DNA from 2 places in the Stenotrophomonas sp. 116085_Sma genome. Region 2 is predicted to be linked to the other one. Evidence: riboswitches for the same ligand, from Rfam matches in the RefSeq annotation. Region 2 holds a riboswitch; the other holds the start of a gene.
What was found. A riboswitch is a leader RNA that binds a small molecule or an ion and turns the genes downstream of it on or off. The one in region 2 is predicted to bind cobalamin.
Positions count from the first base shown of each region.

Region 1: another riboswitch for cobalamin. It lies ahead of ACZK0Z_RS01515 (epoxyqueuosine reductase QueH); the one in region 2 lies ahead of btuB (TonB-dependent vitamin B12 receptor).

Region 1 covers NZ_CM151057.1:339,293-353,787, reverse strand. Annotated here, with positions in the region: gene ACZK0Z_RS01545 (acyl-CoA dehydrogenase family protein) at 1-632, opposite strand, end outside; gene ACZK0Z_RS01540 (CoA-acylating methylmalonate-semialdehyde dehydrogenase) at 647-2,152, opposite strand; gene ACZK0Z_RS01535 (helix-turn-helix domain-containing protein) at 2,267-3,634, shown strand; gene ACZK0Z_RS01530 (patatin-like phospholipase family protein) at 3,988-5,880, opposite strand; gene ACZK0Z_RS01525 (bifunctional nicotinamide-nucleotide adenylyltransferase/Nudix hydroxylase) at 6,075-7,124, shown strand; gene ACZK0Z_RS01520 (nicotinate phosphoribosyltransferase) at 7,189-8,598, shown strand; cobalamin riboswitch at 8,694-8,887, shown strand; gene ACZK0Z_RS01515 (epoxyqueuosine reductase QueH) at 9,044-9,715, shown strand; gene pncA (bifunctional nicotinamidase/pyrazinamidase) at 9,772-10,398, shown strand; gene purU (formyltetrahydrofolate deformylase) at 10,497-11,348, opposite strand; gene ACZK0Z_RS01500 (LysR substrate-binding domain-containing protein) at 11,463-12,374, shown strand; gene ACZK0Z_RS01495 (NADH:flavin oxidoreductase/NADH oxidase) at 12,378-13,478, opposite strand; gene ACZK0Z_RS01490 (NAD-dependent protein deacetylase) at 13,638-14,444, opposite strand.
Region 2 covers NZ_CM151057.1:617,896-632,390, reverse strand. Annotated here, with positions in the region: gene bioD (dethiobiotin synthase) at 16-699, opposite strand; gene ACZK0Z_RS02875 (GAF domain-containing protein) at 768-1,250, shown strand; gene ACZK0Z_RS02870 (TfoX/Sxy family protein) at 1,247-1,609, shown strand; gene ACZK0Z_RS02865 (histidine phosphatase family protein) at 1,699-2,277, opposite strand; cobalamin riboswitch at 2,421-2,643, shown strand; gene btuB (TonB-dependent vitamin B12 receptor) at 2,759-4,603, shown strand; gene gph (phosphoglycolate phosphatase) at 4,694-5,362, opposite strand; gene ACZK0Z_RS02850 (class I SAM-dependent methyltransferase) at 5,426-6,217, opposite strand; gene ACZK0Z_RS02845 (LysR family transcriptional regulator) at 6,214-7,143, opposite strand; gene ACZK0Z_RS02840 (NAD(P)H-binding protein) at 7,251-7,889, shown strand; gene ACZK0Z_RS02835 (MBL fold metallo-hydrolase) at 8,051-8,962, shown strand; gene dinB (DNA polymerase IV) at 9,283-10,371, opposite strand; gene fabA (3-hydroxyacyl-[acyl-carrier-protein] dehydratase FabA) at 10,562-11,077, shown strand; gene fabB (beta-ketoacyl-ACP synthase I) at 11,077-12,285, shown strand; gene ACZK0Z_RS02815 (HAD family hydrolase) at 12,347-13,030, opposite strand; gene ACZK0Z_RS02810 (pseudouridine synthase) at 13,027-13,728, opposite strand; gene ACZK0Z_RS02805 (class I SAM-dependent methyltransferase) at 13,725-14,495, opposite strand, start outside.

The DNA of each region.
Region 1 (14,495 bases), 280 kb from region 2:
GTGGGCTGGCTGTTCCAGCCCATCTTCTCTTCCTTGCGGCCGAAGCTGATGCCCGGCAGGTCCGACGGCACTGCAATGGCGCTGACGCCACCTGCACCGACACCGCCGGTACGCGCCATCACCACCAGCAGCTCGGTGGCACCAGCGCCGGAAATGAAGGCCTTGGAGCCGTTCAGCACGAAGTGATCACCATCGCGCACCGCCGTGGTCTTCAGCGAGGCCGCATCGGAACCGGCACCCGGCTCGGTCAGGCAGTACGAGGCCAGCTTGATGCCCGAGGACAGGTCGGTGCCCCACGCATCGCGCAGTGCCGGCTGGCCCCACTTGGACACCATCCACGAGGCCATGTTGTGGATGCTGATGTAGGCCGCGGTCGACGGATCGACGTTGGCGAGCTCCTCGATGACGACGGCGGCGTCCAGTCGGCTCAGGCCGCTGCCGCCCACTTCCGGGTCCATGTACAGACCGCAGAAGCCCAGTTCACCGGCCTTGGCGATCGCCTCGCGCGGAAAGATGCCCTCCGCATCCCATCGCGCGGCGTGCGGTGCCAGTTCGGCCTGTGCGAAGTCGCGCGCGGCCTCGCGGTACGCCTGCTGCGCTTCTTCCAGTTCCGTCGTCATCGAGTGGCTCATGGCTGCTCCTGCCGTTACTTCAGGCTGATCGTGGTGTTGACGCCGTGGCTGAGCGTCTCGTCATCGAACCAGCGCGCGGTGACCGTCTTGGTCTGGGTGTAGAACAGCACCACCTGCTTGCCGTACGGGCCCAGGTCGCCCAGCTTGGAGGCGCGCGAACCGGTGAACGAGAACAGCGGCACCGGCACCGGGATGGGCACGTTGATGCCGACCTGGCCGACGTCGATGTCTTCCTGGAACTTGCGGGCGGCCGCGCCGGACTGGGTGAACAGCGCGGTGCCGTTGCCGTTCGGGTTGCTGTTGACCATCGCGATGGCGTCTTCCAGCGTCTCTGCTTCGAGGATGACCAGCACCGGCCCGAAGATTTCTTCCTGGTAGATGCGCATGTCGGTGGTGACACCGGCAAAGATGGTCGGGCCGACGAAGTTACCCTTCTCGAAGCCATCGACCTGCGGCTTGCGGCCGTCGAGCACCAGCTGGGCGCCCTGCTCCACGCCCGAGGCGATCAGGCCTTCCACGCGCTCGCGGGCGCTGCAGGAAATGACCGGGCCGACATCGGTACCGGCGACGGTGCCGCCGCTGACCTTCAGGGTCTTGGCCTTGGCCACCAGGTCCTGCACCCAGTTGCGTGCTTCACCGACCAGCACCAGGGTGGAGGCGGCCATGCAACGCTGGCCAGCGGCACCGAAAGCAGCACCGACCATCGCGTTGAGGGTCTGTTCCTTGTTGGCGTCCGGCAGCACCACGGCGTGGTTCTTGGCGCCCATCATGCACTGCACGCGCTTGCCGGCCAGCGAGGCGCGGTTGTAGACGTGGGTGCCGACGCGGGTGGAACCGACGAACGACACGGCCTTGATGTCCGGGTGATCGCAGATCGCGTTGACCACTTCCTCGCCACCGTGGACGACGTTCAGCACGCCCTTCGGAATGCCGGCTTCCAGCGCCAGTTCGACCAGGCGCATGGTGACCATCGGATCCTGTTCGGACGGCTTGAGGATGAAGGTGTTGCCGGTGGCGATCGCCATCGGGAACATCCACAGCGGGATCATCGCCGGGAAGTTGAACGGGGTGATGCCGGCGCACACGCCCAGCGGCTGCATGATCGTGTAGGTATCCACGCCATTGGCCACGTTGTTGGCCAGCTCGCCCAGCTGCAGGTTGCCGATGGCAGCGGCATGCTCGACCACTTCCAGGCCGCGGAACACATCGCCTTCGGCGTCCGGCAGGGTCTTGCCCTGCTCGGCGGTGAGGATGTGGGCCAGCTCGCTCATGTTCTCGCGGATCAGCTGCTGGTACTTCAGGAAGATGCGCGCGCGGGTGCCGATCGGGGTCTTGCGCCAGGTCTTGAAGGCTTCCTTGGCGGCGGCGACGGCGGCGTCCACTTCGCCGGTGGTGGCGAACGGCACCTTGGCCAGCACGTCCTGGGTGGCCGGATTGATCACGTCCTGCCAGTGGGAGGTGGCCGATTCGATGAACTGGCCATCGATCAGCATGCGGATACGGGGCGCTGCAACAGTCATGACGACAATCCCACGGGCTCGAAAGATGCTTGGCATTATTCACAGCACCCACCTCGATTTCCGGGCTGAATCCGCTTAATCTGGCCAACACGCCAGACGATTCATGTTAATTCTGTGAATTATTCAGCCACCCAACGACAACTTGGCCTGCGCCTGCTGCGGCTGCGCGAGCAGCGTGGCTACAGCCAGGCTGATCTGGCGCGGGCGCTGGGGCTGTCGGCCAGTTACCTGAACCAGATCGAGCGCAACAAGCGCCCGCTGACGCCGGCGGTGCAGAAAAAGCTGGGTGAGGTGCTGGGCGACGTTTCCTCGTTGTTCGACGAAGATGAGCCCGCCGCACTGCAGGAGGCGCTGGGCGAGACTTTGCGCGACCTGGGCCTGGCGGAGGTGAGCGCGACCGAACTGCGCGCACTGGCCGGCAACCTGCCGCAGGTCAGCCGCGCCCTGCTGGACCTGCACCGCCGCCACCTGGCCCTGCGCGAACATGCCGCCGCCCTGGAATTCCAGCTGGGCGAGCCGGGTGCCGGCAGCACCCTGCCTGCCGGTGACCAGGTGCGCGAGTTCTTCAACCGCATGCACAACCACATCCCCGAGCTGGACGAACTGGCCGAGCGCCTGTTCGCCGAGTGGGGGTTGTCGCCCGGGCACGTGGCGCCACGCCTGCGCCAGCTGCTGGCCGACCGCCATGGCGTGCTGGTGGAAGTGGCCGCGCTGCAGGCGGGGCGCGAGAAGCGCCAGTACGACGCCGGCACGCGCCGTTTGTGGCTGCCGGACTACCTGGAGCCAGGCCAGCAGGCGTTCCAGATGGCCGCCGAGCTGGCCCTGCACGGCTACCTGCCGCAGATCGATGCAGTGGTGGCACGTGCTGGATTCACCGATGACGCCCGCATCGCGCAGGCGCGTATCGGTCTGTCCAACTACTTCGCTGGTGCGCTGGTGATGCCGTACATGCGCTTCCTGCGCGCCGCCGAGGCCTGCAACTACGACATCGAACTGCTGGCGCACCAGTTCGGCGTCGGCTTCGAAGCGGTCTGCCACCGGCTGAGCACGCTGGCACGGCGCAGTGCGCCCGGCCTGCCGTTCTTCTTCATCCGCGTGGACCGCGCCGGCAATGTGTCCAAGCGCCACTCGGCCACCGATTTCCATTTCTCGCAGGTAGGTGGTTCGTGCCCGCTGTGGATCGTCTACGAGGCATTCAACCAGCCCGGGCGCATCCTCACCCAGACCGCGCGCATGCCCGATGGCCGCCGCCATTTCTGGCTGGCGCGGCAGGTCAGCAGCGGACCGGTCGGCCACGGCCAGCCGCGCAAGACCTTCGCCGTGGCGCTGGGTTGCGACCTGCAGCACGCCGAGCGGCTGGTGTATTCGCTGGGGTTGGATGTGCAGAGCCCGGGCAATTCGGTGTCGATCGGGCCGGGTTGCCGGGTGTGCCCGCGCGAGGACTGCATGCAGCGTGCGTTCGCGCAGTTGCCGGGGCGGTAGGGTTGGTTCGGCAGGACTGCGCCCTGCACCTGCTTCAATCCAAGGCAACAGCAAAAGCAACAGCGGGCTTTCCGTGGGATGGCGGGGTGGGTCCGGTGGCGGGGGACGCCGTAGACCCGTCCTTGGGGGCTTGGCCGCGGCATCCATGCCGCGGACACCCCCGCCACCGGACCCACCCCGCCTTCGACAGATCTCCGCGAGCTGTCAAAACGGCATCCTTTGCTGCTGTGGGTAGGTGTCGACCTTGGTCGACACGCTTGATCCACGCCACGCGTGGATGCTCTTCGATGAATGTTCGAAATGCTCGACTTCAACGGGGTTCCATCCACGCATGGCGTGGATCTGCTACCCGGTCAGTAGATCGGCGTCACCTTCATCTGCGGCAGCGGGCGTGGTGCGCCGTCGGTCAGGTCCGGGCCAAGGTCTTCCCAGGTGCGGCCCTGCTCGACCATCTGCGCCCACAGCTGCTGCGAGCCGCGACGCTTGTCGTCCGAGCCCAGCTTGTACGACGGCGGTGCCGGTTCACCCCGGGCGACCATCGAATAGGCCGCGCGGTAGGCCAGCACCTGCTGCGCCGGGTCGTCGGTACGCGCCACTTCCAGCGTGTAGCGCTGGTAGGCCGAGGCCAGGTTGCGCCAGCGGATCCAGTAGTGGTTCTCGAACGAGAACGAACAGAAGCGCGCACCGGCCAGGCTGCCCTTGTCGGCGATGCGGGTGAGCACCTCCTGTGGCATGTCCAGGTTCATGCCGCCTTCGTCGCCCTGCAGGCTGACGTGCACGATGCGGTCGCGGTAGCCCGGCGCGCGCGCCTGCAGCAGATCACGCCAGTTCTGCATGGTTGCCACCACCGCGAACAGAAAACGCCCCAGTTCCGCAGCCGCCAACGGCGTGGCGATCGACTGGTAGGTGCGCTGCCAGCCATGCCGGTTTTCGGTGGGCAGGAACACGGCGTGTTCCAGCGCCTGGCGGCCACTGCTGCCCTGGTTCACCTCTTCGGCGTGCTGCGGGTAGACCAGATTGATGGCGAAGGTCGGCCAGCGCGGCAACGCGGCATCGAACAGATGAATCGGGAAGTTGCTGCTGATGCCGCCATCGGAGAACCAGCAGATGCGGAACGCGGTGATCACCGGGCCGCAGGCCTGCCCGGCACTGGTCAGCCCTTCCATGCTGTCGGCCACGTTGTGCTCGGGGTCGGCCGCTGGCGCAGTCGGATCGCAGCGACGCTCGCGGCGCGAAGGTTCGTGCAGCGGCACGGCGCTGATCAGCAGCGGGAAGCTCAGGCTCATGCGCGTGGCCACCAGCACCGGCAGCTGCGGGCCCGGCGGCAGGTGATAATACTGGCGCCCCTCCACCTCCAGCGGCGGGCCAGCCTGCTTCACCAGCCACTGCACCACGCTGGCCGGGAACAGCTGCTCGAATTCCTCGCGCAGGAACCAGAACTGCGCGCCGCCCAGCGGCAGCGTACGCGGCTCGTTGTGCGACACGCAGGTGGTGATCATCTGCAGGCTGATCGCATGCGGGCTGTCCGGCTCGCCGGCATAGCGCGGCGCGTCGTGCAGGTCGGCGAAGGTGAGCGGTGCATCCAGCGGCTTGCCGGACAACTGCTGCAGGCATTCGTGCAGCCACTCGGTCAGTGCCGGCGTGCGTGCATCGCGGCCGAGTCCACTGCATAGGCCCAGCAGATTGCGTCGCGCCACGCGTGCCACACGCAGCGCGGCACCGGCCACACCCGCACCATACGCACACAGCAGCGACGGCAGCAGCGTGGCCGCCACGCCGCTCCAACCACCGCCCCACCAGCCCAGGCCGAGCAACAGCGCCAGCGACACCAGCACTTCCAGCGGTGCGATCTCGAACACGGCAACGGCCAGGCACAGCAATTTGTGCGGCAGGCTGGCATTGCCGGTCAGCACCACCAGCAGCCGATAGGCCGCGCGTGCGCCGCGCGCCGGCTGGAACAGGCTGTAGATAAAGCCGCGCCGCGACAGCTGCGCCGATACCGCCGACAACCCACCATAGCCGGCATCGCCGGGCAAGTGCTCACCGGCCTGCTGGCGGCGATCACCGCAGGCCGCCGCAGCCGCCACCGCCGCAGCGATGGCGCCGGCCGAAGTGCCGCCGATGCTCTTGAATCGATACTCGCGCGCCAGCGCCAGTACCGCATTGGGGTACACGATGCCGCTGGTGATGCCGCCTTTCATGACCAGATCGCAGTACTTGTCTGCCACTGTCTTGCCCCCGAGCATGCCGTCCGCCGCGTGGGTGCCAGTATGGCGCAGAGGCTTCTCAGGGCCTGAGAACACCACCGCAGTCCGAGCAGGAATCTGCGGCGTTCAGCCGATGGCATGCCTGCAGGCTTGACCCGCCCCGCCATCGGCGTAGCATCTGCAGCAAGCCAAGGGACAGACCTGCGGCTGCCACAACGACATGAGGGATTCTCATGGAATTCGACTATCTCGTCTTCATCGGGCGTTTCGAGCCCTTTCACAACGGCCACGCCGCCGTTGCGCGCCTGGCCCTGAGCCGGGCCCGCAAGCTGATCTTCCTGGTCGGCTCTGCCGATACCCCCCGCAGCCTCCGCAATCCCTGGACCGTGGCCGAACGTGCCGTGATGATCCAAGCCGCCCTCGACGGCCATGGCGACCGCCTGCTGATCCGCCCGCTGCGTGACCACCTGTACAACGAAGCCCAGTGGATCGCCAACGTGCAGCGCCAGGTGGCCGAGGCCCTGCGCAACGACGGCGCCGCGGCCGATGCCAGAGTCGGCCTGATCGGCATGGACAAGGATGCGTCCAGCTACTACCTGCGCGAGTTCCCGCAGTGGCCGCTGGTGGACGTGCAGCACACCGCCACGCTGTCGGCCACCGAACTGCGGCGTTACCTGTTCGAGGCCGGCGACGTGGACTTCCACGGTGCATTGCTGATGCTGCGTGGCAATGTGCCGGCGCCGGTCTTCGACATGCTCGAAGCGTTCCGCAAGAGCGCGCCGGCCTATGCCCAGCTGGTGGCCGAGTACCGCTTCATCGAGCAGTACAAGGCCGCCTGGAAGGATGCGCCCTACGCGCCGACCTTCGTCACCACCGATGCGGTGGTGGTGCATTCGGGCCACGTGCTGCTGGTGCGCCGCCGCTCGGAACCCGGCAAGGGGCTGTGGGCATTGCCCGGCGGTTTCGTCGGCCAGGAACAGAGCCTGCTCGACAGCTGCCTGCGCGAACTGCGCGAGGAAACCCGGCTGAAGATCCCGCTGCCGGTGCTGAAGGGGTCACTGAAGGGCCAGCAGGTCTTCGACCACCCCGACCGCAGCCAGCGCGGCCGCACCATCACCCACGGTTTCCACTTCGAATTCCCCGCCGGCGAGCTGCCGCCGGTGCGCGGCGGCGATGACGCCGACAAGGCGCGCTGGGTACCGGTAAGTGAAGCCCTGGACATGGGCCCGCAGCTGTTCGAAGACCACCTGCACATCCTGGAGTATTTCCTCGGCCGCGGCTGACAGGCCCGGCCTCCCCACTGGCGGATAGACCGCCGGTGCCACCCGACGCGAAGGAGCTTCCGTCATGCACTACCTCGATAATCTTCTCCTCAACACCGACAGCTACAAGGCCAGCCACTGGCTGCAGTACCCCCCGGGTACCGATGCCACGTTCTTCTACGTCGAATCGCGTGGCGGCCTGCACGATCGCACGGTGTTCTTCGGCCTGCAGGCGATCCTCAAGGACGCACTGGCACGGCCGGTCACCCACGCCGACATCGACGACGCTGCTGCGGTGTTCGCCGCGCATGGCGAACCGTTCAACGAGACCGGCTGGCGCGATATCGTCGACCGGCTTGGCGGCCACCTGCCGGTACGCATCCGTGCCGTGCCCGAGGGCAGCGTGGTGCCCACCCACCAGGCACTGATGACGATCGAGTCGACCGATCCGGCCGCGTTCTGGGTGCCGTCGTACCTGGAAACGCTGCTGCTGCGGGTGTGGTATCCGGTCACCGTGGCCACCATCAGCTGGCACGCACGGCAGACGATTGCCGCGTTCCTGCAGCAGACCAGCGACGATCCGCAGGGGCAGCTGCCGTTCAAGCTGCACGACTTCGGCGCGCGCGGTGTATCGAGCCTGGAATCGGCCGCGCTGGGCGGTGCCGCGCACCTGGTCAACTTCCTCGGCACCGATACCGTATCGGCCCTGTGCCTGGCCCGCGCGCACTATCACGCGCCGATGGCCGGCTATTCGATTCCCGCCGCCGAGCACAGCACCATCACCAGCTGGGGCCGCGAGCGTGAAGTGGACGCCTACCGCAACATGCTGCGCCAGTTCGGCAAGCCCGGTGCGATCGTGGCGGTCGTGTCGGACAGCTATGACATCTACCGCGCGATCAGCGAGCACTGGGGTACCACCCTGCGCGATGCAGTGATCGCCTCGGGCGCCACCCTGGTCATCCGTCCCGACTCGGGCGACCCGGTGGAGGTGGTGGCCGAAAGTCTGCGCCGGCTGGATGAAGCGTTCGGCCACGTGATCAACGGCAAGGGCTATCGCGTGCTCAACCACGTGCGGGTGATCCAGGGCGATGGCATCAACCCGGATATGATCCGCGCCATCCTGCAACGCATCACCTACGATGGCTACGCCGCCGACAACATAGCCTTCGGCATGGGCGGCGCCCTGCTGCAGCGACTGGACCGCGACACGCAGAAGTTCGCGCTGAAATGCTCGGCGGCACGGGTCGACGGTGAGTGGGTCGATGTATACAAGGATCCGGTCACCGATGCCGGCAAGACCAGCAAGCGTGGCCGCATGCGCCTGCTGCGCCGCCTGGGTGACGGCAGCCTGCATACGGTGCCACTGCCGGCCAACGGCGACGACACCCTGCCGGTCGGCTTCGAGGACGCGATGGTGACCGTGTGGGAGAACGGGCACCTGCTGCACGACCAGCGGCTGGACGACATCCGCGCGCGGGCTGCGGTGGGACGTTGAAGGTACGTCCCGCCCGGGGTCGGATCCCGTTGCAGCGCAACGGGCTCTGCCCCCTTGACCCTGGCCAGCAACCCGTCCACCGTGGGCGCGCCGAAGGTATCCCTCCAGGCGTTCACGCGCGGGGAGGGATTTAAACGGGAATCCGGTGAAGGCGCCTCACGCGCCCATTCCGGAGCTGCCCCGCAGCGGTGAATGGAAACGAATCCTGCCAACAGCACTGGGCTCACGCCTGGGAAGCGGCAGGGAGTAGGTGGGCTGCGGCCCGTGTCCATCAGCCCGAATACCGGCCCCGGCCGGGGGACACGACCGTCCCCTGATTCGACCTGGACTCTCCGCGGGGAGGGTGCCGGGGCCGTCGTCGTCCTGCGCGCGCAGGCGGTGTGGCCGCGCGCGTCCTGTTCACGGTATCCGGCCAGCCCACTTCCACGCCCTGACGCACCCGACGATGACCGAGTTCCAACGCCCCGCCCTGACCCTGCCCGCCGACGGCAAGCGCCTGCTGCTGCATTCGTGCTGCGCACCCTGCTCCGGCGAAGTGATGGAGGCGATCACCGCCTCCGGGATCGACTACGCGATCTTCTTCTACAACCCCAACATCCACCCGGTGAAGGAATACGAGCTGCGCAAGCAGGAGAACATCCGCTTCGCCGAGAAGCACGGCATTCCGTTCATCGACTGCGACTACGACACCGACAACTGGTTCAGCCGTGCGCGCGGCATGGAGAACGAACCCGAGCGCGGCATCCGCTGCACGATGTGCTTCGACATGCGTTTCGAGCGCACCGCCCTGTACGCGCACGAACACGGTTACGACACCATCAGTTCTTCGCTGGGCATCTCGCGCTGGAAGAACATGGCGCAGATCAACGACTGCGGCATCCGTGCCGCGTCGCGCTATGAAGGCCTGCAGTACTGGGACTACAACTGGCGCAAGGGCGGCGGCGCCAGCCGCATGATCGAGATCAGCAAGCGCGAGCAGTTCTACCAGCAGGAGTACTGCGGCTGCGTGTATTCGCTGCGCGATGCCAACCGCCATCGCCGCGAGAACGGCCGCGAACGGATCAAGATCGGCCTGCTGTACTACGGGCAGGACGCTGGGACGCCGCAGGGCGATTGACCTGTGCCGCCGGGGCGGCCACGCTGGTCGCCCCTTTGCGTTGTAGTGGATCTGCCATGACCGCCCTGCCCGCCGACGTCGCCCTGCTGGTGATCGACCTGCAGCCGGACTTCATGCCCGGTGGCGCGCTGGCCTGCGACCAGGGCGATGCCCTGGTGGCACCCATTGCAGGGCTGCTGGCGCAGCGCCGCTATCGCACGGTGGTGGCCACCCAGGACTGGCACCCCGCCGATCACGCCTCATTTGCCAGCCAGCACCCCGGCAAGCGTCCGTTTGAGACCATCCTGCTGCACGCACAGCCACAGACCCTGTGGCCCGACCATTGCGTGCAGGGCAGCGACGGCGCCGCGCTGCATCCGGGCGTGGACTGGACTGTGGCTGATCTGATCCTGCGCAAGGGCACGCGCCAACAGGTGGACTCGTACAGCGCCTTCCGCGAGAACCACGGTCCCGATGGCGAGCGCCCGGCGACCGGCCTGGCCGGCTGGCTGCACGAGCGCCGCATCCGCGAAGTGCACATGTGCGGCCTGGCCCGCGACTACTGCGTGCTGTGGAGCGCGCAGGACGCGGTGAAGTCTGGCTTCCGGGTGAAGTTCCTGTGGGAGCTGACCCGACCGGTGACCGACGCCAACGATGCGATGGTGCGCGAGGCGCTGGGCAAAGCAGGGATCGCGATCATCTGAGTTGCCCTGTAGAGCCGAGCCATGCTCGGCTCATCCGTCAGATTCACGGCCTTGGGCCGAAGTGCAGCCGAGCATGGCTCGGCTCTACAGAAAGGCCCCTACCGGAATACGACGGTGCGATGCCCGTTGAGCAGGATGCGGTGCTCCACATGGCGGCGAACCGCGCGTGCCAGTACCAGCGATTCGGTATCGCTGCCCAGCCGCACCAGCTCGCGCGGTGCCATCGCGTGGTCCACGCGGGCCACGTCCTGTTCGATGATCGGGCCTTCGTCCAGATCCTCGGTGACGTAGTGCGCGGTGGCACCGATGATCTTGACCCCGCGCGCGTGCGCCTGGTGATACGGCTGCGCGCCCTTGAAGCTGGGCAGGAAGCTGTGGTGGATGTTGATCGCACGGCCGGCCAGTGCGCGGCACAGCGTGGGCGACAGGATCTGCATGTAGCGCGCCAGCACCACCAGGTCGATGCGCTCGTGCTCGACGAGATCGATGATCTGCTGTTCCTGCACCGCGCGCGTTTCGGCGGTCACCGGCAGGTGGTGGAACGGCACCTGGTAGGACGCGGCCAGCGGCGCGAAGTCGGCGTGGTTGGACGCTACTGCCGCGATGTCCACCTTCAGCTGGCCACTGTGGGCGCGGAACAGCAGATCGTTGAGGCAGTGGCCCTGCTTGCTGACCAGCACCAGCAGGCGTGCGCGGCGGCGGCCATCGTGCAGCTGCCAGTCCATGCCGAAGCCTTCGGCGAGCGCGGCCATGCTCGTGTGCACGGTCTCCAGCGGCAGGCTGGCGTCGCGGTCGAAGTGCACGCGCAGGAAGAAGCGGCCGCTTTCCTCGTCACCGAACTGCTGGGCGTCGAGGATGTTGCAGCCGTGGTCGAACAGCAGGCCGGACACGCGGTAGACGATGCCGGTACGGTCGGGACAGGACAGGGTAAGAATGGAATCGGGGCGCATCCCCCGAGTGTAGGGCAGCGCCGCGTCCGCCGGATCGATGGTCACCGATGCAACCGAACAGCTTGGTTCAGTCCCAAGCGATACTTGGGTGTACCCGTGGCAAGCTGGTTGGTCATGAACCTGTTGCAACTGATCCGCAGCTTCACCCGCACCGCAGAGACCGGCAGCATTGCCGCCGCGGCCCGCATCCTTGGCATCAGCGCCACCGCTGTCGGCCAGAACATCAACCGGCTGGAGGCCCATCTGGGCGTGCGGTTGCTGAACCGAAGCACGCGGCAGCTGGCTCTCAGCGAGGCCGGCGCGCTGTACCTGGCGCAGGTGCGCCACATCGAAGCCGACCTGGCGCGTGCGCAGGCCATGGTCACCGCCGGCGACATCGAACCGGCCGGGCCACTGCGCATCGCCAGCAGCAGCGCGTTCGGCCGCCACGTACTGGCGCCGTTGCTGCCGTCACTGCAGCAACGCTACCCGCAACTGCAGCTGGAACTGCGCCTGACCGACCGTGCCGTGCAGCATGGCCCTGAAGCCGTGGATGCCAGCATCCGCATCGGCGCACAGCTGGAGGACGGCGTGGTCGCACGGCAGCTGGCGCGCGTACCGTTCGTGTTCTGCGCCTCGCCGGCCTATCTGAAGGCGCACGGCACCCCGCGGCAACCCTCCGACCTGGGCAGCCATCGTGGTCTGCTGCACCGCTTCCCCACCGATGGCCGGCCATTGCGCTGGGGCCTGCTGAAGGACGGCCAGCGCGTGGACGCCGCGCTGCCACCAAGCATGGTCTGCGATGACATCGATGCGCTGGCGACGCTGGCGGCGGCCGATGCCGGCATCACTCGATTGGCTGCGTTCGTGGCCGAGCCCTACCTGCGCGATGGCCGCCTGCAGGCGGTGTTCGGCGCCGATACCGCGTGGCGCCCGGAACCGATGGAGGTCTACTTCTGCGTCAGTGACCGCCGCGACTTCACCGCCAAGATCCGCGCGCTGTTCGAACACCTGCAGGCCGGCATGGCGCCCGCCTGGCGGGTGTGAGCCTCAGCGTGCCTTGAACACGCCACGCGCGTCGCGCGGCTCGCAGCGCAGGTACTGCGGCGCCGGTACCACGCTCTCGCGCAGTGCAGCTGCGGCATGCCACGGCCAACGCGGGTCGTAGAGGATGCCGCGCGCCAGGGCCACGGCATCGGCGTGGCGATGGCGCAGGATCGATTCGGCCTGTTCCGGTTCGGTGATCATGCCCACCGCGATGACCGGCATGCGCACCTTGGCCTTGATCGCCGCCGCGAACGGCACCTGGTAACCCGGGCCGACGGTGATCTTCTGGCGCTCGTCCAGGCCGCCGCTGGAGACATGCAGGAAATCGCAGCCGCGCGCGTCCATCACCTGCGCCAGCGCCTCGCTCTGCACCAGATCCCAGCCGCCATCGACCCAGTCGCTGGCGGAGATGCGCACGCCCACAGCGACCTTGTCCGATACCGCCGCACGCACGGCGTCGAACACTTCCACCAGCAGGCGCAGGCGGTTGGGCAGCGAGCCACCGTAACCATCGGTGCGGCGGTTGCTCAACGGCGACAGGAACTGATGCAGCAGGTAACCGTGCGCGGCGTGCAGCTCGATCAGTTCGAAGCCCAGGCGCTCGGCACGCACCGCGCTGGCGGCGAAGGCGGCGATGACGTCGGCGATGCCGGTCTCGTCAAGTTCCTGCGGCGCTGGATCGGCGGCATGGAACGGCAGCGGCGACGGCGCCACCGTAGTCCAGCCACGGGTATCGTCGGCCGGCAGCTGGCCGCCGCCGTCCCAAGGCCGGTTCACCGAGGCCTTGCGGCCGGCGTGGCCGAGCTGGATGCCCAACGGCATCGGCGACCAGCGGCGGACGCTGGCCAGCACCTGTGCCAGCGCGGCTTCAGTGCCATCGTCCCACAGGCCCAGGTCGGCCCAGCTGATGCGGCCGCGCGGTTCGACGGCGGTGGCTTCCAGGATCAGCAGGCCGGCACCGGACTGCGCCAGGTTGCCCAGGTGCATGGCGTGCCAGTCGCTGGCGCGGCCGTCCTCGGCGGAGTACTGGCACATCGGCGCGATGACGATGCGGTTGGACAGGGTCAGGGGGCCGAACGAAATCGGCGAAAACAACTGGCTCAAGACGGTGATGGACGACGAAGGGGTGCGTATTGCACCGCCGCACGGCCTGCGAATCAACCGTCTGGATGGATCGCTGTTTCGCGCGGCCTGCTGAAGCCGAGCGTGGGCTCGGCTCTACAGAAACCAACACCCCCTTGCAGAGCCGAGCCCGCGCTCGGCTCAGCCCGCCACCCAACCGGCCAACGCCTCGGCGCAGTCCCGCTCGTCCTTGAACTGCAGCAGGTCGTCGGCACGGGTACGGCCACGATTCAGCGCCGCCACCGGCAACCCTGCCTTCGCGGCCGCCTGCACGAAGCGGAAGCCGGAATAGACCATCAGCGACGAGCCCACCACCAGCACGGCATCAGCCTGTTGCAGGTGGTCATGCACCGCCGCCACGCGTTCACGGGGCACGTTTTCGCCGAAGAACACCACGTCCGGTTTCAGCAGGCCGCCGCAGGACGGGCAATCGGGCACCACGAAGCTGGAGAAATCGGTCTCCAGATCGGCATCGCCATCCGGGGCGATGCCGGCCTCCAGCGCGTCCCAGCCCGGGTTGGCGTCCAGCAGGCGCTGCTGGAAGTCCTCGCGGCCGCTGCGGCGTTCGCAGCCCATGCAGCGCACCTGGTCCAGGCGGCCATGCAGGTCGATCACGTTGTGGCTGCCGGCGCGCTGGTGCAGGCCATCCACGTTCTGGGTCAGCAGCACCTGCAGCGTGCCGCGCGCTTCCAGGGCGGCCAGGGCCTGGTGGGTGCCGTTGGGCCGGGCCAGGCCGAAGCGCGGCCAACCCAGCAGGCTGCGCGCCCAGTAACGCTGGCGGGTGGCCGCCTCGCCCATGAAGGCCTGGTAGGTCACCGGCGGCGTGCGTTTCCACTGGCCGTCGGCATCGCGATAGTCGGGAATGCCCGAGGCAGTGCTGCAGCCGGCGCCGGTCAGCACGAACAGGCGCTGGGCGCGGTCGATGAAGTCGGTCAGCGGCGGGGTCATGGGAGCCAGATGGGGGCGCGTGGGCGCCCCCGCAAGCGCTGGTCAGTTGGC
Region 2 (14,495 bases):
TCTACAGGAAGCAGCTCAGTCGAGCAGGTGCGTACTCAGGATCTGACCATCCGCCCCCGGCAGGTACGGCAAGCGCGCCCAGGACGGCATCGGCAGGCGCTGCCGCAGCGTGGCGATGTTCTCATCCTGGCGTTGCATCGCCGGGTCGATGTGGCTGCCAATCCAGCCCAGGCAGTCCACGCCGCTGGCCTGCAGCGATTGCGCAGTCAACCGCGCGTGGTTCACGCAGCCCAGCCGCATGCCCACCACCAGCAGCACCGGCAACTTCAGCGCGCGCACCAGATCGAGCTGATCCAGCGTGGCCGATACCGGCGCCAGCCAACCACCAACACCCTCCACCACCACGACATCGGCCTGCGCACGCAGTCGTTCGAACGCAGCCACGATCGGCGCCAACTCCACCTGCACGCCATCCTCGGCAGCGGCCAGCTCCGGTGCCAACGGCTGCCGCAGCGCATAGGGGTTCAGGTCCGCGTAGTCCGGCACCGGCCAGCTGGCCGCCTGCAGCGCCAGCGCGTCCTCGTTGCGCAGGCCCTGCCCCAGGTCCTCACTGCCGCTGGCCACCGGCTTCATCCCGACCGCGCGCAGGCCGCGCCGGCGCAACGCATGCAGCAGGGCGGTACTGGTGGCGGTCTTGCCGATCCCGGTATCGGTGCCGGTGACGAACAGGGCGGGCGGCAGCGTGGCGGGCAACGGCATCGAAGGGCTCCAACAGGGCAACAGTGTGTGCATTATCGCCGGCCCGGCGCGCTTGCTAGACTGCAACCATGTTCGCCAATGCCTCGCTCACCGGCAGCAAGCCGGAACAATACGCCCAGCTGCTGGAACAGGCCCGAGGCCTGGTCTACGGCGAGTCCGACCGCATCGCCAACGCGGCCAACCTCTCTGCACTGGTCTACCACGCCCTGCCCGACCTGAACTGGGTGGGCTTCTACCTGTACGACGGCAAGGAACTGGTGGTCGGCCCGTTCCAGGGCCTGCCGGCCTGCGTACGCATCCCGCTGGACAAGGGCGTGTGCGGTGCCGCCGCCAGCCAGCGCGTGACCCAGCGCGTGGAGGACGTCGATGCCTTCCCCGGCCATATCGCCTGCGATTCGGCCTCGCGCTCGGAACTGGTGGTGCCGCTGCTGCGTGGTGATGAACTGATCGGCGTGTTCGACATCGACAGCCCGAAGGTCGGCCGCTTCGACGCCGAGGATCAGGCCGGGCTGGAAGCCATCGCCCGCGTGTTCGTCGAGGCGTTGGGATGAGCGCACCGAAGCTGCGCAACATCGGCCCGAAAAGTGCGGCGTGGCTGCGCCAGGTCGGCCTGCGCAGCCGCGACGACCTGGTCGCGATCGGAGCCGTCGGCGCCTTCGTCAAGGTCAAGCGCGCTGGCTTCAAGCCCAGCCTGAACCTGCTTTACTCGCTGGAAGGCGCGTTGCTGGACTGCCATTGGCAGGAGCTGAGCGAGCCACAGCGCGAGGCACTGGTGCAGGATTACGAAGCGCGCATCGCTGCGCATCCGCTGAAGGCAGCCGGCCCGGCCTCGGGCCCGGTGCATGAGCAGCGCTTCGATGCCGATGATGACGCTGAGGACAGCCTGACCCAAGGCGCGGACGAGGATTGAGCCGCGCCCTTCTGTAGAGCCGGGCCCCCGCTCGGCTGGCCTTTCTGATCGAAGTGCAGCCGAGCATGGCTCGGCTCTACAAGAGCAGATCAGGGCTGCTGCAGCTCCAGCAGCTCGCCCACCAGTCCGACCTCGCCACGCTCCAGCCACACCCGCAGGCGGGTGCCGTGGTCGATTCGCAAGGCCCAGCACAGCGACATCGGCAGGCCGCAGACCTGCGACAGCACCATGCGCAACGGGCCACCATGGCTGACCACCAGCGTCGGCACCGGGTCATCGTCATCAAGCAGGCGATCCAGCGCGCGCGCGATGCGCCGCTCGAAATGTCCCCAGCTCTCGCCGTTCGGCGGCGGGAACGCATGCGGATCGGCGTGGAAGGCCGCCAGTGCGTCCTCCGGCAGATCGAACAGCGACTGCCCGTCCCAATCGCCGAAATCCAGCTCTTCCCATTCCTCATCCGCTTCCACATCCAGCCCGCGCGGCGTGGCCAGCGCCATGGCGGTGTGCAGCGCGCGCAACCGCGGCGAGCTGATCACCCGCTCCCAGGGCTGCGCGGCATAGGCCTCGATCAGTTCCTGCGGCAGGCCGGCCAGCTGCGGTGGGTCGCTGCGGCCATCAAGGTATTCATCACGGCCATTGCCGGCATGGCGGACCAGGTCGAGGATCATGCGTGCGTCCCGGACGGGCGACACAGGTACAGCGGAAAACGGGCGGACATCGGCAACGGCACCACGGGATCGAGCAACCATTCTAAAGGCACGGCCGAGGCAGTCGAGCAGGCGTAACGCAACGGGAGTGCCTGCGATGCCGTAGACTGCGCCCACTTCCAGGTGACCTGCGGCCATGGCCGGCAGGTTGAAACGGGAAGCCGGTGACGCGTGATTCCACGCCAGGCCGGCGCTGCCCCCGCAACGGTAAGCACGTCAGTTCCAGGCAACAACGCCACTGTGCCACGGGCATGGGAAGGCGCCTGGACGGTGGCCTCGCGCCACCCGGCGGCAAGCCCGGAGACCGGCCCGGAAGCCTCAGGTCGCGATGCGGTGGGCATGGCGCTGGATGACCGCAGCGTGCGCTGCGGCGTCGGCGCATGCCTGCCTTCGCGGCTCCTCCCCTTCGCCACGCGGGCGTGCGTGGCACCTGGAGTCCCCCATGAAGCTGCAGTCCCGAATGCTGTCCCTGGCCGTGCTGGCCGCCCTGCCCGCGCTGGCCCAGGCCGCCGATGACACCACTGCGCTCGACCAGATCCTGGTCACCGCCACCCGTACCCCGATTGCCCTGCAGGACAGCATCGCGCCGGCACAGGTGATCGATCGCGCGCAGATCGAATCCAGCCAGGCCACCTCGCTGCAGGAACTGCTGCGCGGCCGCGCCGGCATCAACCTCACCAATGCCGGCGGGCTCGGCAAGCAGAGCTCTCTGTTCCTGCGCGGCACCAACTCGGGCCACACCGTGGTGCTGGTCGATGGCGTGCGCATCAACAGCGCCGACCTCGGCCTGGCCATGTACCAGGACCTGCCGCTGGCGCAGATCGAGCGCGTGGAAATCGTGCGTGGCCCGCAGTCGAGCCTGTACGGCGCTGACGCCATTGGTGGCGTGATCCAGATCTTCACCCGCCGCAACCAGGGCGACTTCGCCCCGCATTTCCAGCTTGGCGGCGGCAGCAACGGCCTGCGTGAAGCCAGCGGTGGCATCGGTGGCGGCACCGAACGCGGCTGGTTCGGCGCCGATATCGCCTACCAGCACTCCGATGGCATCGATGCCTGCCGCGGTTCTTCCTCGGTGTTCACTGCCGGCTGCTTTGCCGACGAACACGACCGCGACGGCTACCGCAACCTGTCCAAGAGCCTGCGCGGCGGCTACAGCTTCAACGACCAGTGGAACGTGGAAGGCAGCGCACTGCGCGCCGACGGCAAGAACCATTACGACGGTTACTACAACTATTCGGAAACCCGCCAGCAGGTGCTGGCCGGCAAGGTGCGCTACACCCCGTCCGAGCGCCTGGCATTCACCGCCAACGTCGGCCGCAGCGACAACGAGTCGGACAACCTCGGTGATTCCGGCGCGCGTGGCAACGCGCAGACCCACCGCGACAGCGCCTCGCTGCAGGGCGACTTCGGCGTGGCCGAGGGCCAGCTGCTGAGCGCAGGCGTGGACTGGAGCGAAGACAACCTGGATGGCAGCAGCGCGGGTTACCTCGTCGACAGCCGCCGCAACACCGGCGTATTCGTGCAGTACCAGGGCCGCTTCGGCCGCCACCAGCTGCAGGCCAGCGCGCGCAACGACGACAACCAGCAGTTCGGCAACCACGCCACCGGCAGCGTTGGCTGGGCGATGGAACTGGGCCATGGCCTGCGCGTCAATGCCAGCTACGGCACCGCGTTCAAGGCACCGACCTTCAGCGATCTGTACGACCCGTGGAGCGGCGTGCCGACGTTGAAACCGGAGAAGTCCAAGAGTGCCAACCTGGGTGTTTCGCAGCAGGGCCAGGGCTGGCATTGGGGCCTGGACGTGTATGAAACCCGCATCGATGATCTGATCACCTACGATGCGCTCACGATGAAGATGCAGCAGGTGGAGAAGGCCCGCATCCGCGGTGCCGAACTGACCGGTGGCGTGCTGCTGGCCGGCTTCGATATCAACGCACAGCTGAGCTACACCGACCCGCGCAACCGCACCGGCGGCAGCACCCAGTTCGACAACTGGCTGCCTCGCCGCGCGCAGCAGACCGCGCGCCTGGACATCGACCGCCGCTTCGGCAACCTCCGCGCCGGCCTGACCGTGCAAGGTGCCGGCAAGCGCTATGACAACGCCAGCAACTCGGTGAAGGTCGGCGGCTACGGCACCCTGGATCTGCGTGCCGAGTACGCGCTGACGCCGTCGTGGTCGCTGCTGGCGCGTGCCGCCAACGTGTTCGACCGCAGGTATGAGACGGTGGCGTGGTTCAACCAGCCGGGCCGTGAGTACCAGTTGAGCGTGCGTTACCAGCCGAAGTGAAAGGAGGCGCCGGGCATTGCCCTGCGCTTCTCTGTAGAGCCGAGCCCATGCTCGGCTCAGGCAGCAAAGCAGCCGAGCATGGGCTCGGCTCTACACCGGGACGCCGGCGGCCAATCCCGGCAGTTCACGCAGGTCATCGATCACCGCCACCGCATGCGCGGTGGCCAGGTCCAGGCCGCGCGGATAGCCGTAGCGCACCAGTGCGATCGGCATGCCGGCGTCTTCGGCGGCGCGGTAATCGGTCAACGAATCGCCCACCATCAGGCAGGACTCCACCGGCAGCCCGAAGTGCGCGGCGATGTGCCGCAGTGGCTCACCGCTGGGCTTGCGCTGCGGCAGCGAATCCCCCCCCAGTACCAGCGCGAATACATCACCGATACCCAGGTGCCGCAGCAGCGGCGGCACCAGTGCTTCGGGCTTGTTGGTGCAGATCGCCAGCGGCACGTTGCGCGCACGCAGTTGCGCCAGCGCTTCGCCCACGCCATCGAACAGGCGCGGGCTGCGCAGCAGGCACTCACGGTAGTGCACCATGAACACCGGCATCACCTCGGCCAGGTCCACCTCGCGGCCAGCGGCCTGCACCGCCTGTTCGACCAGGCGGCGCACACCGTCGCCGATCCAGCCCAGCACGGTGGCTTCCGGCACGCGTGCCATGCCGATGGCTTCCAGCGTGCGGTTCAGCGCTTCGGCGATGTCAGCTGCGCTGTCGACCAGCGTGCCATCGAGATCGAATACGACCAGCGGATAGGGATACGACAAGGGACGACGCCTGTACAACGTGGGGCCGTCCATTGTACGCCGCGCTTTTCCCCGGGATCCGCCTCAGCCGATCCTGCGTGCGCGGGTGGCCAGAAAGGTGGGCAGGTAACGGTCGATCAGGAAGCGCGGCGTCGGCTGCCAGTCTTCCATGAACCGATCAATCACGAAGCCTGCATCCAGCTGCCCGCCGATCAGTTCGGTCAGGCTGTGGCCAAAGGTCAGGGCATCCCCGCGGGCGAGTTTCGCCTCACGCTCTGCGGCGGGCAGGTCTTCCAGGTCCGAATAGGGAATGGCGTACTGCGGCCGGATCAAACCCTGTGCATCCAGCTGCGGATCACGTGCACCGACGAACAGCACCGGGTTGTAGAAGCTGGCCATCAACATGCCATCGCGCGCCAGCACGCGGCGGCATTCGGTCCACACCGGGCGCACGTCGGGTACGTACAGGTTGGAGATCGGGTGGAACACCACGTCGAAGCTGTCGTTGGCGAAGGCGTGCAGATCGCGCATGTCACCCTGCACCGTGCGCAGCTGCAGCCCATCACGCGCCGCGACCCTGCGGTCCTGCTCGAGCTGGCCATCGGACAGGTCGAACACGGTCACCTCCGCACCGGCCGCCGCCAGCACCGGGGCCTGCTGGCCACCGCCCGAGGCCAGGCAGAGGATGCGGCGGCCGCGCACATCACCCAGCCAGTCCAGCGGCAGCGCGCGCGGGGTCAGGTGCACCTGCCAGCGGCCATCGCGCGCGGCGGCAATCGTTGAGCTTTCCACCGGGCGCGACCATTCGCGCACTTCGCTGGCCTGGCGGTCCCAGGCAGCACGGTTGTGGTCGATCAAGGCCTGTCCATGGTTCATGTGTTCTCCTTGCCCGGTGGGCGCCAATCCAGATCCTGGAAGGCCGGGCTGGCGAAACACTCGGCCAGGTAGTCCAGGAATCGCCGCATGATAGCGGGCTGCTGGCGCCGCGACGCGTACACGGCATGAATGCCGAGTTCGTCCAGGCTGAACTCGGGCAACAACTCGATCAGCTCGCCACTGCGCAGCAGCGGCGCCACCTGGTAGGTCGGCAGCATGGCGATGCCGGCACCGGCACGCACTGCTTCCAGCAACAGCGAGGCCTCGTTGGCGCTGATGTTGCCGCCCACCACCACCGACAGTGAACGGCCATCGCGGTGCAGCTGCCACAGGCTCTTGCCCACGTAGTGATGGGTCAGGCAGTTGTGCGCGGCCAGGTGTTCCGGTGCGGTGGGCGTACCGCGTGCCTGCAGGTAGGACGGCGTCGCGCACAGCACCGAGCGACAGGTGGCCATTCGTCGCGCAATCAGGCTGGGGTCGATCTGGCGGGCGATGCGCACGGCCAGGTCCACGCGCTCTTCCACCAGGTTCACCATGCGGTCGACCAGCAGCAGTTCGATGCGCGCCGCCGGGTGGCGTGCGACGAAACCTGCCACCGCCCGCGCCAGGTGGGCCTGCCCGAACGACACGCTGGCGGTCACCCGCAGCGTGCCGTGCGGCTCGGGATCGTCGCTGGCCAGTTCGCCCTGCAGCGCCTCGCCGATGGCCAGCATCTGCCGGAAGCGCGCCAGCGCCGCCTCGCCGGGGCCGGTCAGGCTGACCCGACGCGTGGTCCGGTGCAGCAGGCGCGCGCCCAGCCAGCCCTCGACCTCTGCCAGGTAGCGGGTGACCATCGCCCGCGACATGTCCAGCACCTCGGCGGCGGCGGTGAGGCTGCCGCGCTCGGCCACCTCGACGAACACGGTCATGGCGGTTAATCGGTCCATATGCTCGATCCATGCAACAAACAAGCGCGTTATACGCTGTTTTTCGAGCGACTGCAGCGGCCTAGAGTGGCCCCATTCCCCCCCACACCGCCCCACGGAGTCCTGCCATGAAGATCGCCCTCGTTGGTTCCACCGGCAACATCGGCCGCCAGATCGCCCGCCACGCGCTGGCCAACGGCCACGAACTCACCGTCATCGTGCGCAGCGCGCAGGACCTTCCGGTCGAACTGGCCGGTGCCCATCCGGTGATCGCCTCGCTGGACGACCCGGACGCGCTGGTCGCCGCCATCGCCGGCCACGACGTGCTGGCCAGTGCCTACGGCCCGCGTCCGGGCGATGACATCGGCCGCGTCGGCGAAGTGGCCGCGCAGCTGTCCGCCGCCGCGCGCAAGGCCGGTGTACCGCGCCTGGTGGTGGTGGGTGGCGCTGGCAGCCTGGAAGTCGCGCCGGGCGTGCAGCTGGTCGATACCCCCAACTTCCCGGAGGCCTACAAGCCGTACGCGCTGGCCCATCGTGAAGCCTTCAATCGCCTGCAGGCGGTGGACGACCTGGACTGGACCTTCTTCTCGCCGGCCGCCGAAATCGGCCCGGGCGAAGAGCGCGGCCAGTACCGCGTGCAGCCCAAGGCCTTCCTGGCCGACGCCAGCGGCCACAGCCGCATCAGCTACGCCGACTACGGCGCGGCGTTCGTGGCCGAGCTGGAAGCGCACCAGTACCCGAAGCAGATCATCACGGCAGCGTATTGATCATGCCGTCCGCCGGGCATGGCCCGGCGCTACCTACCTGTGGAGCCGAAGGCAACGGCAGGAGCCGTTGCCAACGTCGCTTGCGACGGCCCGTAGGGGGCCGGGCAAGGACGCCCGGCATAGCCCACGCTCGACTCCGCATCCGACACAAGGAATTTCCCATGCGCACCGCTGCCCTGCTGCTTCCCCTCGCGTTGGCCGCCAGTTTCACCAGTGCTCCGCTGATGGCCGCATCGGCCACCCCGGCACCGGCCACGGCAACCAAATCCCAGCTGCACCTGCAGACCTTCCATCCCGGCCCGCAGGCGCTGTTCTCGGTGTCCTCGGTACTGATCGAAGGCCGCCACGACGCGATCCTGGTCGATGCGCAGTTCGGCGCCAGCGGCGCGCGCAAGCTGGTCGAGCTGATCCGCGCCAGCGGCAAGCAGCTGACCACGATCTACATCAGCCACGGCGATCCGGACTACTACTTCGGCCTGGCCACGCTGCAGGATGCGTTCCCGAAGGCGCGCATCGTCGCCACCGCGCAGACTGTTGCCCACATCCAGCAGACCCAGGCCGGCAAGCTGGCCTACTGGGGCCCGAAGATGGGTGCCGACGTGCCGGCACGCATCGTGGTGCCGCAGGTGCTGGATGGTGATGCCCTGCAGCTGGAAGGCCAGCGCCTGCCGCTGATCGGGCTGGATGGCCCGACCCCGGACCGCACGGTGCTGTGGGTGCCGTCGCTGCGCGCGATCGTCGGTGGCATTCCAGTGGTGGCCGGCGAACACGTGTGGATGGCCGATACGCAGACGCCGAAGTCGCACACCGACTGGCTGCAGACGCTGCAACGCCTGCAGGCACTGAAGCCGAAGGTGGTGGTGCCGGGGCATTACGCACCGGGTGCGGCGCTGGATGCGAGCGCGCTGGCGTTCACGGCGGACTACATCCGCGCGTTCGATGCCGAGGTGGCCAAGGCCAGGGACAGTGCGGCGCTGGCAAAGGCGATGCAGGCGCGTTACCCGACGCTGGCGGGCGTGGAGTCGCTGGAGTTGAGTGCGAAGGTGGCCAAGGGCGAGATGCAGTGGCCATGAGGTAGGGGGGTCTTTTGCAGGGCTGCTGCCCTGCACCTGCTCAATGCAACGGCAACAGCCGAAGCAACAGCAACAGCTGGCTATCCGTGGGATGGCGAGGTGGGTCCGGTTGCGGGGGACGCCGTAAACCCATCCCTGGGGGCTTGGCCGCGGCATCCATGCCGCGGACACCCCCGCAACCGGACCCACCCCGCCTTCGACGGTTCTCTGCGATCTGTCTGGATGGCATGTCTCCGCAACCTGTCTGGATGGAATGACCTGCTCCTGGTGGGTGTCGACCTTGGTCGACACGTAGTTCCACGGCGTGCGTGGATGACAGATCAGGAACGATCGGTCTGGGTGTGCTCGAACAATTCCCCCTGCACCACCGGCTCCTTCTCGCGGAAGCCGCCGAGCCCTACGCCGACCAGGCGGTAACGGGTCTCCGCCGGCAGGTCGACGCGGGCGCGCAGGGCCAAGGCGATGTCACGCAGTTCTTCCATCGATTCCGGCGGGCGCTCCGGGGTGAAGCTGCGGGTGAGGATGCGGAACTGCGCGGTCTTCAGTTTCAGTACCACGGTGTGGCCGATGCGCTCGGTCTTGCGCGTGGCGTTCCAGGTCTTCCCGGCCAGCTGCACGATCGCCTCGGTCAGGTCTTCCAGCAGCAGGTCTTCGGCGAAGGTGTCCTCCGAGGAAATCGACTGCACCTGCTGGTCCGGTTCCACCGGCCGCTCGTCGATGCCACGTGCGCGGTTGTACAGGCTGCGCCCGAAGCTGCCGAATGCCTCTTCCAGGTCGATCAGCGCCCACTGCCGCAGATCGCCGCAGGTGACGATGCCGCGCGCGGCCAGCTTGCCTTCCATGACCTTGCCGACGCCGGGCACCCGGTTCACCGGCAGCGGTGCCAGGAACGCATCCACGCGCTGTGGCGGGATCACGAACTGGCCGTCGGGCTTGCGCCAGTCCGAGGCGATCTTGGCCAGGAACTTGTTCGGCGCGATACCGGCTGAAGCAGTCAGGTTCGTTTCCTCGCGGATCTGCGCGCGGATGGTGCGGGCGATGTCGGTGGCCAGCTCAATGCCACTCTTCGGCTCGGTCACGTCCAGGTAGGCCTCGTCCAGCGACAACGGCTCGACAAGGTCGGTATGCCGCAGGAAGATCGCGCGCACCTGCTGTGATACCGCCTTGTAACGTGCGAAGTCCGGCGGCACGAAGATCGCATCCGGGCACAGGCGCTCGGCACGCACGGCGGGCATCGCCGAACGCACACCGAACACGCGCGCCTCATACGAGGCCGCGCACACCACCGAACGTGCGCCGCGCCATGCCACAACCACCGGCTTGCCGCGCAGTGACGGATCGTCGCGCTGCTCCACCGACGCGTAGAACGCGTCCATGTCAACGTGGATGATCTTGCGCAGTCGGGTCATGTCAGGTGGAAAGGGCGGGGGCGGGCCGGGCGGGCCACACGCCGAAGTATGGTCGTTGCACATCAACAGGATGCGCGTATTCCCTTGAAAACACTACGGTTGCGTACGGTTGAAATGTTTGATCGGCGCAGTTTCCACGGGCATTCTCGGGCGCTTGTTTCCCTGTTCTTCGCTTCCAGGATTGTGCTTCATGACCCGTCTCCACGCGTTCAACCGCGAACAGCTGCTGGCCAGCGCACGCGGTGAACTGTTCGGCACCGCTGCCGGCCGTCTGCCCAACGACCCGATGCTGATGTTCGACCGCATCACCGAAATCCGCGAGGACGGCGGACCGCATGGCAAAGGCATGGTACGCGCCGAACTGGATATCCGCCCGGACCTGTGGTTCTTCGGCTGCCATTTCATCGGCGACCCGGTGATGCCCGGCTGCCTGGGCCTGGATGCCATGTGGCAGCTGACCGGCTTCTTCCTGACCTGGCTGGGCGCCCCCGGCAAGGGCCGCGCGCTGGGCTGTGGGGAGGTGAAGTTCACCGGCCAGGTGCTGCCGGACGCCAAGCTGGTGCGCTACGAGATCGACATCAGCCGCGTCATCAACCGCAAGCTGGTGATGGCCCAGTCCGATGCCCGCATGTACGTGGATGACCGCGAAATCTACAGCGCGCGCGACCTGCGCGTCGGCCTGTTCACTGAAACCGGGAGCTTCTGATGCGTCGCGTCGTCATCACCGGCATGGGCATCACGTCCTGCCTCGGCAATGATCTGGATACTGTTTCGGCCGCGCTGCGCGAAGGGCGCTCCGGCATCACTGCACTGGCCGACCATGCCGAGGCCGGCCTGCGCAGCCAGATCGGCGGCCGCGTCGATCTCGATCTGGACGCGCTGATCGACCGCAAGCAGAAGCGCTTCATGAGCGATGCGGCGGCCTTCGCCTATCTGGCCATGCGCGACGCCATCGCCGATGCAGGGCTCAGCGCCGAGCAGGTCAGCAGTCTGCGCACCGGCCTGATCGCCGGTTCCGGTGGCGGCTCCAGCGAATGGCAGATCGGCGCGGTCGATCTGCTGCGCGAGCGTGGCGTGCGCAAGGTCGGCCCGTACATGGTGCCGCGCACGATGTGCTCGACCGTCTCGGCCTGCCTGGCCACGGCCTACCAGATCAAGGGCGTCAGCTACTCGCTGTCGGCCGCCTGCGCGACGTCGGCACACTGCATCGGCGCCGCCGCGGACATGATCCGCCATGGCGCGCAGGACATCATGTTCGCCGGTGGCGGTGAAGACCTGCACTGGTCGATGAGCGTGATGTTCGACGCGATGGGCGCACTGTCGACCAGCTTCAACGAGACCCCGGCCAGCGCTTCGCGTCCGTACGACAAGGACCGCGACGGCTTCGTCATCGCCGGTGGTGGCGGCATGCTGGTGCTGGAAGACTACGACCACGCCGTAGCCCGCGGCGCGCACATCCATGCCGAGCTGATCGGCTATGGCGTCACCTCCGATGGTGCCGACATGGTGGCTCCGTCCGGTGAAGGCGCGGTGCGCTGCATGAAGATGGCGCTGCAGGGCGTCGATCGTCCGCTGGACTACCTCAACACCCACGGCACCTCGACGCCGCTGGGGGATGTCACCGAGCTCAACGCCATCCGCGAAGTGTTCGGCGACGCGGTACCGCCGCTGTCGTCGACCAAGGCGTTGTCCGGCCACTCGCTGGGTGCAGCGAGCGTGCATGAGGCGATCTACTGCCTGCTGATGATGCGCGACGGCTTCGTCGCCGGTTCGGCCAACATCGGCGAGCTGGACCCGAAGGTGGAGAGCTTCCCGATCCTGCGCGAAAGCCGCGAGCAGAAGCTGGATACGGTGATGTCCAACAGCTTCGGCTTCGGTGGCACCAACGCCGCGCTGGTGTTCGGGCGGGTGTGATGGGAACAGGTGTGCCGACCAACGGTCGGCACCCACCCTCAGAGGCGGTTGGCACCCACCGTTACTTCGGCAACAACGGCACCAGCAATGCGTGCGCGTCCACCAGCGATCCAACGATGCGGTGGCCCAGGGCACGCAACTCTTCATCCGGATGCACCAGGTCCGGCACCTGGATCACCGTCATGCCGGCCGCCAGTGCCGCACGCGTACCCGCCGGCGAATCCTCCAGCGCCAGGCACCGCTCCGGCGCCTGCCCCAGCCGCTGCGCGGCCAGCAGATAGATGTCCGGCGCCGGCTTCGGCCGCGCCACGTCGCCACTGGTGATCACCGCATCGAAGTACGGCAGCAGTCCGGCCGCCGCCAGCTTGCGGTTGGCCCGTGGCTGCCGCGTAGTGGTCGCCACCGCGCGCGGAACCGCATGCGCCTTCAGCAATTCCAGCAGCTCCAGGATGCCCGGCCGCAAGGGCAGGCCGGTCTGCGTGCGTGCTTCATACAGCTCGTGGCAGCGCGCGGCCACCGCCTCGATCACGCTGTCCTCGATGCCCTGCGCACGCAGCAGCGCGTGCGTGTCGCGATCACCGAGGCCGACCATGCGCAGGAACACCGTTTCATCCAGGCCCAGTCCGAACTCGTCGGCGGCCTGGCTCCAGCAGGCCAGCGAGACCCGCTCGCTGTCGATCATCAAGCCGTCCATGTCAAAGATGACGGCGTCGGGGAGGAACGGCAGCGCAGCAATGTTGGTCATGGAGCGAACAGCGTATCCAGGTCGGTGGAAGTGAGCTGCCGCCATTGCCCCTCGTCCAGCCCCTGCAGGTCCAGCCCGCCGACGCGGCTGCGATGCAGGGCCTGCACGTGGTTGCCGGTGGCGGCGAACATGCGGCGTACCTGATGGTAGCGGCCTTCGTGCAGCACAAGGCGCGCGCGGCGCACATCCAGCACTTCCAGTTCAGCCGGCAGCAGGGGCGTCTTCTCGGACTCCAGCATCAGCGTGCCGCTGGCGAACAGCGCCACTTCGTCGCCGCGCAGGTCGTCGCTCAGCTCCACTTCGTAGACCTTGGGCAGCTTCGACTTCGGCGAGATGATCCGATGCAGCAGGCCACCGTCGTCGGTCAGCAGCAGCAGGCCACTGGTCTCGCGGTCGAGGCGGCCGACCGTGGACAGCACCGGATCGCGGTCGCGGAAGCGCGGTGGCAGCAGGTCGTAGATCAGGCGGCCGGTGTCCTTGGTCGAGCAGGTATAGCCGGCCGGCTTGTGCAGCGCGATCGACAACCCGGCCGGCGGGTCCAGCGGCTCGCCATCGACACGGATGGCCTCGTGTGGCACCTGGTCGTCGGCGTACAGCACCTCGCCGTCGGCGTCGGTGACGCGTCCCTCGCGGAACATCCACTGCACCTGCTTGCGGCTGCCGTAGCCCAGGTTGGCGATGTGCTTGACCAGCTTCACCGGCCCTTCCCCTTCACCGCTTCGACCAGCTTGAAGCCATCGCGCTCGGCAATCACGCGCACGGCACCGAAGCTGTCGTTGAGGGTGTGCTCGTACGGCAGGTGGCGATTTGCCACCACGTACAGGCGCCCGCCCGGGCGCAACGCCTGGGCGGCCACGGCGATGAAGCGCTGGCCGATGTCCGGGCGGTCGGCGCGCGACGGCGTGTGGAACGGCGGATTGCTGATGATGACGTCGTAGCCCGGCTCGATGCCGGCGGTGACGTCCTGCCACAGGAAGCGCAGCGGCAGCGGGCGCGGCGGCGGCGCCAGGTTCAGCTCGGCCAGCGCCAACGCACGTTGCTCGGCCTCGTACAGGTCCAGCGCGGTGATCTTCGGGCAACGCTCCAGCAGTTCGCGCGACAGGTAGCCGTAGCCCGCGCCGAGGTCGGCGGCACGCCCGGCCAGGTCGGCCGGCAGGTGCTCGGCCAGCAGCGCCGACGCGGGATCGATGCGGTCCCAGGCGAACACGCCCGGGCGGCTGAGGAAGCGGCCACCCACGATCGGGCGCACCGCGTCCAGCGCCGACCAGCGCTTGGCCAGGTCGGCGTCGTGCTGGACCTGCAGCGGGGCGGTCCAGTACACGCGGCAATGGTTCTTGGTCAGGCTGCCGCCGAGGCCGGCCAGCTGCTTGAGGTCGCCCTCGCCCGAGCGCGCGCCTTCGTTGTTGGATTGGCAGGCGACGATGCGGCCGCCGTCGGCGACCAGCGCCAGCGCGCGGGCGAACAG